Luteitalea sp. TBR-22: one gene and its partner. The protein of the gene in region 2 interacts with the protein of the main gene of each other region in a pairwise test. Links are inferred from orthologs where the notes say so. Each region holds a gene or a part of one and is shown on either strand. Other genes may lie near its edges. The genes, in order: lpdA and TBR22_RS00025.

Region 1 (5,877 bases), 4.3 Mb from region 2 along the record:
GTGGCCGAGGTCAAGGTCAAGGAAGGCGATCGCATCGACGTGGGGCAGGTGATCTTCACGGTGAGCGGCGAGGCATCGGCGGCCCCGACCGGGGCCGCGCAGGTGCAGAAGGCCGCCGCGGCCGCCGTCGACCAACAGGACAAGGCCGAGCCGGTGCCCACGGCGCCGCCCGCGCCGGCCCCGACCGGCGGCGCTCGCATCGAGGTGACGGTGCCGTCGCTCGGCGAGAACGTCAAGGGCGGCGACGTCCTGAAGGTACTCGTCAAGGTCGGCGACTCGGTCTCGCAGGATCAGGGGATCCTCGAACTCGAGACCGACAAGGCGACCGTCGAAGTGCCGTCGCCGTCGGCCGGGACGGTCAAGGAAGTCGCGGTGAAGGACGGCGACAAGGTCGCCGTCGGGCAGGTGGTGCTCGTGCTCGACGGTGCGGCGCAGACCGCGTCGGCGCCGCCGGCCACGGTGGCCGCCGTGCAGCCGACGGTGCCGGAACTGCGCGCCGAGCGCGGGTTGCCGATGGCCCCCGTTCCCGGCCACGTGTCGGTGGCGACGCGCGGCCCGGCCGCGCCGCTCCCCGACGGCTCGGTCGCGCCGCCACGGCCCAACGTGCCGGCCTCGCCGGCGGTGCGTCGCCTCGCCCGGGAACTCGGCCTCGACATCGCCGACGTGCCCGGCAGCGGTCCCGGCGGGCGCATCAGCGACGCCGACGTGCGCGCCCACGCCAAGAACGTCATCACCGGCAAGGTGGCCGGTCCGGCCGGTCAGGCCGGCGCGGCGGCCGCGGGCTTCGCGTCAGAGCCGCTGCCGGACTTCAGCCAGTTCGGCGCCGTGGAGCGCAAGCCGATGCGCGGCATCCGCCGCAAGACGGCCGAGCACATGGTCGCCAGCTGGCACACCATCCCGCACGTCACCCAGTGCGAGAAGGTCGACATCACGGCGCTCGAGCAGCTGCGCAAGCAGTTTGCCAAGCGCGTCGAGGCCGGCGGCGGCAAGCTCACCGTCACGTCGATCATCACCAAGGTGATCGCGGTGGCGATGCGCAAGTTCCCGCAGTTCAACGCCTCGGTCGACCTCGCGAAGGAAGAGGTCGTCTACAAGTCGTACCTGAACATCGGCATCGCCGTCGACACCGAGCGCGGCCTGCTCGTGCCGGTGCTCAAGGACGTCGATCAGAAGTCGATCACGCAGATCTCGGCCGAGATCGCGCAGCTGGCCGAGAAGGCCCGCGCCGGCAAGCTGTCGCTGGAGGAGATGTCGGGCGGCTGCTTCACGATCACCAACCTCGGCGGCATCGGCGGCACGCACTTCACGCCGATCGTCAACCACCCCGAGGTGGCGATCATGGGCATGTCGCGATCGGCGATGGAGCCGGTGTGGAACGGCGAGAGCTTCGAGCCGCGACTCATGCTGCCGCTGTCGCTCTCGTACGACCACCGCGTCATCGACGGCGCCGATGCGATGCGCTTCCTCCGCTTCGTGGCCGAGGCGCTCGAGCAGCCGTTCTTGTTGGCACTCTAGAGGCTCACGGCTCAAGGCTCAGGGCTCAAACGAACAGGCTCGAGGCTCACGGCTCAGGGCTCAGAAAGATTGCTCGTGGCTCAGGACGCGGCGGCGACATCGTCCGCGGTGAGGCCCGAGGCTCGGGATGCTCTCCGAGCCTCGAGCCCTGAGCCTCGAGCCAGAGGGATTCCAATGGCAGACCCCACTCCACTCGTCGTCCTGGGCGCCGGCCCCGGCGGTCACGCCGCGGCGTTCCTGGCCGCCGATCTCGGCATGCCGGTCATCCTCGTCGACGAGGAGGCCAATCCCGGTGGCGTGTGCACCTACCGCGGCTGCATCCCGTCCAAGGCGCTGCTGCACGTCGCCAAGCTGCTCGAGGAGACCAAGCACGCCTCCAACTGGGGCATCGACTTCGGCCCGCCGACCATCGACGTCGCGCGCCTGCGCAACTTCAAGCAGGGCGTCGTCGACCGGCTCACGGGCGGCCTCGGTCAACTGACGCGCCAGCGCAAGATCACCTACCTGCAGGGGCGCGGCAGCTTCGTCGATGCGCACACGCTCAAGGTGGCGCTGACGGCGGGCGGCGAGCAGGTCGTCAGGTTCGAGAAGCTGATCATCGCCACCGGATCGCGCCCGGCCACGCTGCCCAACGTCAACGTCAGCAAGGAGCGGTTGCTCGACTCGACCGGCGCGCTCGAGCTGTCGCAGATCCCGAAGCGGTTGCTGGTCATCGGCGGCGGCTACATCGGCCTCGAACTCGGCAGCGTGTACGCGGCACTCGGCAGCGAGGTGTCGGTGGTCGAGATGATCGACCGCCTGCTCCCCGGTGCCGACAAGGACCTGGTGAACGTGCTCGCCAAGCGGATCCGCAAGATCTGCAAGCAGGTGCTCACGAGCACCAAGGTCGCCAACATGGAGGAGAAGGCCGACGGCGTGCACGTCACCTTCGAGGGCGAGCTCGAACAGAAGACGCAGGTGTTCGACCAGATCCTCGTGTCGATCGGGCGTCGGCCGAACGGGCACATCCCGGGCATCGAGACGACCGGCGTCGAGGTCACGGCACGCGGCTTCATCACCGTCGACCCCCAGCGCCGCACGACGGTGCCGCACATCTACGCCATCGGTGACGTCGCCGGCGACCCGATGCTGGCGCACAAGGCGACCTACGACGCCAAGATCGCCGTCGAGCACATCGCGGGGCACAAGGTCGCGTTCGAGCCGGCCGCGATCCCGGCGGTGGTGTTCACCGACCCCGAACTCGCCTGGTGTGGCCTCACGGAAGCCGAGGCACAGGAGCGCGGCATCGCCGTCGAGGTCGCGAAGTTCCCGTGGGGCGCGTCGGGGCGGGCGACGACCGTCGATCGCAACGACGGTCTGACCAAGTTGATCATCGAGCCGAAGACCGAGCGCGTGCTCGGCGTCGGCATCGTCGGCGTCAACGCCGGCGAGATGATCGCCGAGGGCGTGCTGGCGGTGGAGATGGCCGCGACCGCGAGCGATCTCAAGATGACGATCCACGCGCACCCGACGCTCAGCGAGACCGTGATGGAGTCGGCCGAGGTCTTCTTCGGCACGGCCACGAATTACTACAAGCCGAAGAAGTAGTCGGGCGCTGGGATCCGGGCACCGGGACGCGCGGATCGCGGATCGGGAAGGACGAAGGTCGACCAATGAAGGCCGACGGCCGAACTCGCCGCGCCGCAGGCGCACATCGGCGAGCCTGCAATGGCCGAAGGCCGTCAGCATCGCGAGGATTCATGGCGCTCGAACTCACGTGGCTCGGCCACGGCACGTTCCTGTTCACGTCGCCCGGCGGCGTGCGCGGGATGATCGATCCCTTCCTGTCGGGTAACCCGTCGTGTCCCGCGCAGTTCCACGAGGGCTACGGGCCGCTCGACGTGATCCTGGTCACGCACGGGCACAACGACCACATCGGTGACCTGGTGCGTGTGGCCAGGGCGACGGGCGCCACGGTGGTCGGCTCCTGGGAACTCGCGCAGTGGCTCGGGCCGCAGGGTGTGACGGCGCTCGAGCCGATGAACGTCGGCGGCACCATCGACGTGAAGGGCCTGCGCGTCACGATGACGCAGGCCTTCCACAGCGGCGGCTTCGTCACCGACGACGGCGCCATCGTCTATCTCGGCCCGCCGGCCGGCCTGATGGTGCGCTTCGAGGACGGCTACACCGTCTACCACGCCGGCGACACGTGCGTGTTCTCGGACATGCGCCTGCTCGCCGAGCTCTACCGCCCCGACGTCGCGATCCTCCCGATCGGCGATCGCTTCACGATGGGCCCGGAACAGGCCGCCAGGGCGGTCGAGTTCCTCGGCGTCCGGCACGTCGTGCCCACGCACTTTGCGACCTTCCCGCTGCTGACCGGCACCGTGCCGGCATTCGAGGCGCTGCTGCCGGCCGGCGTCCGCGTCGAGCATCTCGTCCCGGGTACGCCCGTGTCGCTGCAGAGATAGCCGAGCGGCCGTCGGCCAAGGCCGACGCGCGGCACCCGCCCTGCGGTAAGATCCGACCCGGATCCCGTGGTGAGCTGGTCCTTGCACAGGGTGGCCGTCGGCGGCCTCCTCGTCGTGGCGTTGGTGTCGGCGATCTCCGCGCAATCGCGGAACGCCGTCGCGCCCTCGCTTGCCTCGTCGGCTGCTGCCAGCGCGACTCCTGGGTCGCGACCGAGTCCCGCGTCCCGCGTCCCGACTCCCGACTCCCGCGTCCCGACTCCCGACTCCCGACTCCCGACTCCCGTCCATCGCGCCGCGGCGACGCTCGATCCGAGCGCCGCAGCGGCCACCTTCCGCGAGTTCTGCGTCGACTGCCACGGCACCTCGAAGCCGAAGGGCGGCATCAGCATCGAGGGCCTGCTCGAGAAGATGACCGTCGAGGACGTCGGCGCGCACTGGGAGGAGTGGCAGAGGATCGCCGACCGCATCGAGCTGCGCGAGATGCCTCCGGCCGACGAGGACCCGCTGCCGACCGATGCGCAGCGCGAGGTCGCCCTGGCGTGGATTCGCGGTGCACTTGCGCAGTACGACGCGCGACACGCCGGCGAGCCCGGCCGGGTCACCGTCCGCCGCCTCACCAGCGCCGAGTACGCCTATGCGATCCACGATCTCACGGGGATCGACGTCAAGACCGGGGTCGACGCCTCGAGCGACGCCGTCGGCGGTGAGGGGTTCGCCAACTTCGGCGACGTGCAGTTCGTGCAGGACACCACCGTCGAGCGCTACCTCGAGGCGGCGCGCCAGGTCGCCGAGCACGCGGTGATCGGCGCCGGCCCGCTCGGCTTCTACGAGGACCCCGGCAAGACGGGGCTCGAGCTCTCGGCGCTGTCGCGCATCGAAGGGCTCTACGCGGCACACGGCTTCCGCGTCGTGTCGGGAGAGGGCGGCCGGCCCTTCGGGTTCGACCGGTACGGCAAGGCCTTCTACGTGGCCTGGCACTACCGACATCGTGCCGCGCTGGGCGAGCCGACGATGACGCTCCGCGCGCTCGCCGCTCGCGAAGGCATCACCGGACGGTTCGCCGAGCACGTCGCGTCGGTCGTCGCGCGCCCGACGGCCGGCTATCCGGCCAGCCTCACGATCGACCGCTGGCGGCGGCTGCCCGCGCCCGGGACCGACCGGGCGGCGTCGATCGCCGCGGCCCGCGCCGAGTGCGACGCGATGACGACGGCGCTCGTGACCTGGCCGAGCTGGTTCTTCGCGCGTGGCGACCTCGCAGCGGGTGGGCAGGGCGACGAGAACCCGCTCGTGTTCGACGACACCACGCTCGGCGTCGAATCGCGGCACGCGTGGACGCACGCGCTGAATCGTCGTCCCGGGCGAGCGACGTCGCGTATCCCGGGCCCATGGACGGTGCACCTCGCCGTGGACGCCCTCCGCGCCCCCGGGACCGCGGCACCGGTCGTCATCTGGCGCGACGCGCGGGTCGTGTTGCGCACGCCGCCACCTGCCCCGAAGCCCGACGACACGCCGGCCATCATCCGCGCGCGCCAACCCGGGCCGATCGTGTCGTCGCGTCCGCTGCGCGAGGTGCTCGCGCCGGCCGACGCCGAGCGCCTCGGCTTCGGGCGCAGCCCCGACGGCACGCCGCTCGGCCCCGACGACTTCGCGACGACGACCGGCGTGTCGATGGCCATCGACGTCGATGCCGGTGATCTCGTCGCCGAACTGCACGTCACCGCGACGCTCGGCGCCAATCGCGACGATGTGGTGCGCGTGATGGTGGCCGACACGCCGAAGGGCCCGGCACGCACGCCAGGCCAGCGCATGTTCCTCGGCGACGCCTCGAGTGCGGGCTATCGCGCCTTCCGCGCCGGCATCGCCGAGTACGTGGCGCTGCTGCCTCCCAACTCGCACGGTGCGGCCAACCCGG
Region 2 (5,945 bases):
GACGAGAAGCGTCGCCGGCTGCTGCAGCACGTGCTCGGCCCCGACTTCCCCACCGGCGGCGTGATCGTCGGCCGCGCCGGCATCGTGTCGGCGTATGCGACCGGTCGCGGCACCGTGATCGTGCGCGCCAAGAGCGAGGTCGAGACGATCGGCCGCGGCGGCGATCGCCAGGCGATCGTCATCACCGAGGTGCCCTATCAGGTCAACAAGGCGAAGCTGATCGAGCGCATCGCCGACCTCGTGCGCGACAAGACGATCGAGGGCATCTCCGACATCCGCGACGAGTCGGACCGCCAGGGCATCCGCGTCGTCATCGAGCTGAAGCGCGGCGAGATGCCGGATGTGGTGCTGAACAACCTCTACAAGCACACGCCGCTGCAGTCGTCGTTCGGCATCATCATGCTGTCGATCGTCGACGGCCGGCCGCGGGTGCTGCCGCTGCTCGAGATGCTCGAGCGGTTCATCGAGTTCAGGCGCGAGGTGGTGCGTCGGCGCACGGAGTTCGAGCTCCGCAAGGCCGAGGCGCGTGCGCACATCCTCGAGGGCCTCAAGATCGCGCTCGATCACATCGACGCGGTGATCGCGCTGATCCGCGCTGCCAAGAGCCCGGGCGAGGCCCGCGAAGGCCTGATGTCCAGCTTCGGGCTGTCGCAGCTACAGGCGCAGGCCATTCTCGACATGCAGCTCCAGCGCCTCACCGGCCTCGAGCGGCAGAAGATCCTCGACGAGCTCGCGGAGTTGATCAAGGAGATCGAGCGGCTGCGTGCCATCCTCGGCAGCGAACGGCTGGTGATGGAGATCGTCATCAACGAGCTGAAGGATGCCCGTGACCGCTTCGGCGACGCGCGGCGGACGCAGCTGGTCGAGGACACCAGCGACATCGACATCCTCGACCTGATCGCCGACGAGGACATCGCGATCACGGTGAGCCACAAGGGCTACATCAAGCGCACGTCGCTCGACGAGTACCGGTTCCAGGGCCGCGGCGGCGCCGGCACGATCGGCATGCGCCTGCCCGACGACGACTACGTGCACCACCTGTTCGTGGCGTCGACGCACGCGTACCTGATCGTCTTCTCGGACCGCGGTCGCGCCTACTGGCTGCGCGTCCACGAGATCCCGGAGGCCGGCCGCGATGCGCGCGGCAAGTCGATCGCGAACCTGGTGCAGATGACGGCCGGCGAGAAGGTCGCCGACGTCGTCGCGGTGCGCGAGTTCCCGTCGGAAGAGGGCCAGCGCTTCGTGGTGATGGGCACGCGCCGCGGCGTCATCAAGAAGACCGACCTCAAGGCGTACTCGAACCCGCGCGCCGGCGGCATCATCGCGATGGGCGTCGAGGACGACGACGAGGTGATCGCGGTGCAGCTGTCGACCGGCACGCAGCAGGTGTTCATCGGCACCCGCGGTGGCACGGCAATCCGCTTCCCCGAGTCGCGCGTGCGGGCGATGGGCCGGACGGCCTACGGCGTGCGCGGCATCTCGTTGCGCGAGGGCGACGAGGTCGTGGCCATGGAGGTGGTGTCGGAGTCGGGCGCCATGCTCACCGTGACGGCCAACGGGTACGGCAAGCGGACGCCGCTCAGCGAGTACCGCATCACGGGTCGCGGCGGCGTCGGGATCCGCAACATCCAGCCGTCGGACCGCAACGGCCCGGTGGTCGGCGTCACGCACGTCGAGGACGACAACCAGGTCCTCATCATCACCAAGGACGGCATGGTGATCCGGATGGCGGTGGCGCCGTTGCGGCCCATCGGCCGCAACACGCAGGGCGTGCGCCTCATCCGCCTCGACGAGGGGGACCGCGTCGAAGCGCTGGCCCGGCTCGACATCGCGGAGGTCGCTGCTGACACGTCCGAGGTGGTGGCGCCGCTCGAGACCGAGGGCGCCGTCGAGGAGCCGCTCGACGAGCCGATCGAGGATGTCGTCGACGAGTCCGACGACGCCGACGACACGGACGGCGAGGCCTGAGGTCGTCACGCACGTAGCGAGACCGCCGACCTGAAGGTCGGCGGCTACGCCACTCCATCTCGCAGGCGCTCCATCTCGTAGGCGCCGACCTTCAGGTCGGCGCACCGCGCCTAGACCGGCTGCAGGCGCGCGTACTTGGCGATCAGCTTCTTGGTGCCCACCGTCTGGAAGTACACGGTGAGCTTCATGTCGTCGCCCTTGCCGTCCACTTCCTTGACCGTGCCGACGCCGAACTGCGCGTGGCGAACCTTCTGCCCCGCCTTCGGCCGGGATCCGTCGCTCGACTGGTCCTCGTCCTCGTACTTGTACGTGGTCGCCGGCGCCTCCTCACGCGCCGGCGTCCGGCGTCCGTACGGGTTCGGCCGCGATTCGTAGGCAGCGCGGCCGCCGTACGACGAGGTGCCGAACGAGCGGGCGCGCGTGTACGACGGGGTCTCCAGCACCAGTTCCTTCGGGATCTCGTCGAGGAAGCGTGAGGGCTCGGTCGCCTGGTACTCGCCGAAGACGCGTCGGCGCGCGGCGCTGGTGAGCAGCAGGCGCGACTGCGCCCTGGTCATGCCCACGTAGCAGAGCCGGCGCTCCTCCTCGATCTGCTCCTGGTCCTCCCCTGCCCGGCTGTGCGGGAAGAGGCCCTCTTCCATGCCGGCGAGGGCGACGACCGGGAACTCCAGGCCCTTGGCGGCGTGCATGGTCATCAGCCACACGCGCGCGCTGTTGGACCCCTGCGACTCGTCGGCTTCCGACAGCAACGACAGGCGATCGACGAAGCCGCCGATCGACGCGTCGGCCTCCCGCTCCTCGTACTCGCGCGCGGTCGAGACGAATTCGGCGAGGTTGTTGATGCGGCTCTCCGCTTCCTCGGTGTTCTCCTCACGCAGCGCCTTGAGGTAGCCCGATTGATCGAGCATCTTGCCGATCAGCGTCGACACCGGCTCGTGCTTCGCGATGCCGACCAGGGCGTCGATCAACTCGACGAACTGCTTGAGCGCGTTGTGGGCGCGACCTGGCAGGGTGCGGGACGCAATCAGGTGCGTCGCCCTGGCCCAGAGCGACTGCGACGCCGCGACCTCGAACAGGCCGGCCGCCATCATCGGCGGCGCGCTGCCGCCCGCGCCGGGGTCGTCGCGCTCGAGCGCGTCCATCACCGACTTGCCGATGCCGCGCGCCGGCACGTTCACCACGCGCCTGAAGCTCACATCGTCGTGCGGGTTGATGATCAGCTTCAGGTACGAGAGCGCGTCCTTCACTTCCTTGCGCTCGTAGAAGCGGACGCCGCCGATGATGCGGTACGGCGTGCCGTCGCGCATCAACTGATCTTCCAGCGCGCGCGACTGCGAGTTGAGGCGATACAGGATGGCGACGGTCGCGTCGCGCCGCGCGGTCACCTCCTTGCGCAGCTCGCGCGCGATGAACGACGCCTCCTCGAGCTCGTCCTCGCCGCGGAAGTACGTGATCAGGTCGCCCCGGCCCTGCTCGGTCCAGAGGCGCTTCTCCTTGCGGTCCGCGTTGTTGGCGATCACCGCCGACGCCGCGTCGAGGATGTTCTGGGTCGAGCGGTAGTTGCGCTCGAGGCGGACGGTCGCGGCCTCGGGGAAGTCCTGCTCGAAGTCGAGGATGTTGCGCAGGTCGGCGCCGCGCCACTTGTAGATGGACTGGTCGGGATCGCCGACGACGGCGAGGTTGTGCCGGGCCCCCACCAGGTGCTTGATCAGCAGGTACTGCGGCCTGTTGGTGTCCTGGTACTCGTCGATCATCACGTACCGGAACTGCCGCTGGTACTTCGAGCGCACGCCCTCGTGCTCGAACAGCTCCACGGTCTTGAGGAGCAGGTCGTCGAAGTCGAGCGCGTTGGCTCGCTCGAGGGCCTTCACGTAGCCGTCGTAGATCTTCGCGATCTGCTCGTCGCGGTAGGAGCCGTTGCCGACCTTGTCGGGGGCCTCCATGCGGTTCTTCGCCTGGCTGATGCGCCCGAGCACCTGGCGCGGCTGGATCAACTTGTCGTCGATCTGCAACTCGCGCATCACCTGCTTGACCGCGACCTGCTGGTCGCTGCTGTCGTAGATCACGAAGTCGCGCGACAGGCCGATGGCCGGCGCCTCGCGCCGCAGCAGCCGTGCACACAGCGAGTGGAACGTCGACACCCACACGTCGCGTGCGTCGGCGCCGATCAGCTTCCCGACCCGCTCCCGCATCTCCTCGGCAGCCTTGTTGGTGAAGGTGACCGCCAGCACCTCGAACGGCCGGGCGAGCCCGCTGCCGATCAGGTACGCGATGCGATAGGCGATGACGCGCGTCTTCCCAGAGCCCGCCCCGGCCAGGATCAGCAGCGGTCCGTCGGTGTGCAGGACGGCGTCGCGCTGCTCGGGGTTGAGGGAGGAGAGGAAATCCTCGCCGGCAGTCGGCAGTCGGCGGTCGGCAGTCATTGTCTCAGCGCGACCAGAAGCGCCCTGTGCGTTCGTGTGACTCATTGACGGAGGACTCGAGGCCGAGAGTGCGCCAGGCGTGGCTGTAGCGTCGTTGCAGTTTCTGCACGATCACTTCAGGAACCTCGATTATACCGTCGCCACGCTCGAAGCACCGTCTGGCCCTTGCCGTGCAATGCCCGCCGTGTGCACCCACGCTCATTCAGGGACCTCGAGGTGTGGCAACTCTCGAAGGAGTTGGCCAAGTGCGTGTACCACGCCACCCTCACCTACCCCTACATGCATCGCATCGAGATCGGCTCACAGATGCGGAGAGCATCCGTGTCGGTCGCCTCGAACATCGCAGAGGGATACCGACAGAGATCCCGGCATGCCTATGCCCGGTATCTGAACATCGCTGCGGGCAGCAACGCTGAACTGGAGACGCAACTGGACCTCGTCAGGGAACTCGGCATCGGAGACCCTGAGGGGGTCTCGGAGATGGCAGCACTTTGCCACCGTGTGGGCCGCATGCTCAACGCGCTCGTCTCGAGGCTGGAGTCGTGACGCAGCCGACAGTGCTGCCACTGCCCCGCCATGGAGCTGGCACTGCCGACTGCCGACTCCCGACTGCCGTCACTCGACCGTGACCGACTTCGCGAGATTCCTCGGCTGGTCGACGTCGCAGCCTCGCAGCACGGCGACGTGGTAGGCGAGCAACTGCAGCGGCACCGTCATCGTGATCGGTGACAGCAGCGGGTGGATCGGCGGGAGCACGAGGCGCGCGTCACGGCGGGGATCGAGCAGCGACCAGAGGTGCGGCTCCCCCTCCTCGGTGATCGCGATCACCGAGCCGCCGCGGGCCTTCACTTCCTGCACGTTGCCCAGCATCTTCTCGAACACGTGATCGCGCGGCGCGAGCGCCACCACGGGCATCTTCTCGTCGATGAGCGCGATCGGGCCGTGCTTCATCTCGCCGGCCGGATAGCCCTCGGCGTGGATGTACGAGATCTCCTTCAGCTTCAGCGCGCCCTCGAGCGCGATCGGGTAGTGCATGCCGCGCCCGAGGAAGAGGAAGTCGGAGCACTGGTAGAAGCGACGCGCCACGTCCTCGAGATAAGGCGCGCACGAGAGCACCTGCTCGACGTGACGCGGCAGCTCGGTGAGGGCCTGCAGGATGGGCCGCACGGCGTCGGCGTCGAGCACGCCGCGGGCGCGTCCGAGCTTCAGCGCCAGCAGCGTCAGCGCCACGAGCTGCGTCGTGAACGCCTTGGTGGACGCGACGCCGATCTCGGGTCCCGCGTGCGTCTGGATCGTGCCCTCGGCCTCGCGCGTCGCCATGCTGCCGACGACGTTGCAGATGGCCAGCGTCCGCGCGCCCTGCCGACGCGCCTCACGCAGCGCGGCGAGCGTGTCGGCGGTCTCGCCCGACTGCGTGATCGCCACCATCAGGTCGGTCGTCGCGATGATCGGCTGGCGGTAGCGGTACTCCGAGCCGTAGTCCACGTCCACCGGGATGCGTGCGAGCTGCTCGATGAGGAACTTCCCCACCAGCGCCGCGTGCCACGACGTGCC

The links.
Region 1: the proteins of TBR22_RS00025 (region 2) and lpdA interact in binary tests that used the Escherichia coli proteins (3 or more experiments, as listed by UniProt). The link is inferred for Luteitalea sp. TBR-22 from one-to-one orthologs.

What each region holds. Positions count from the first base shown.
Region 1 is NZ_AP024452.1:4,277,396-4,283,272, reverse strand. The notes cover bases 939-3,895. They hold lpdA (dihydrolipoyl dehydrogenase), read left to right. Parts: upstream 939-1,689; coding sequence 1,690-3,102; downstream 3,103-3,895. Other genes in these bases: TBR22_RS17965 (metal-dependent hydrolase), read left to right, coding at 3,255-3,895; TBR22_RS17975 (dihydrolipoyllysine-residue acetyltransferase), read left to right, coding at 939-1,515. Outside these bases: more of TBR22_RS17975, read left to right, coding at 1-938; more of TBR22_RS17965, read left to right, coding at 3,896-3,965; TBR22_RS17960 (DUF1592 domain-containing protein), read left to right, coding at 4,035-5,877. UniProt on the Escherichia coli protein: Lipoamide dehydrogenase is a component of the glycine cleavage system as well as of the alpha-ketoacid dehydrogenase complexes.
Region 2 is NZ_AP024452.1:6,208-12,152, forward strand. What follows is about bases 1,736-4,760. They hold TBR22_RS00025 (ATP-dependent helicase), read right to left. Parts: upstream 4,392-4,760; coding sequence 2,079-4,391; downstream 1,736-2,078. Other genes in these bases: gyrA (DNA gyrase subunit A), read left to right, coding at 1,736-1,968; TBR22_RS00030 (four helix bundle protein), read left to right, coding at 4,578-4,760. In the rest of the region: more of gyrA, read left to right, coding at 1-1,735; more of TBR22_RS00030, read left to right, coding at 4,761-4,937; glmS (glutamine--fructose-6-phosphate transaminase (isomerizing)), read right to left, coding at 5,007-5,945. UniProt on the Escherichia coli protein: A helicase with DNA-dependent ATPase activity. Unwinds DNA duplexes with 3'-5' polarity. Translocates on single-stranded DNA with 3'-5' polarity. Initiates unwinding more efficiently from a nicked substrate than double-stranded DNA.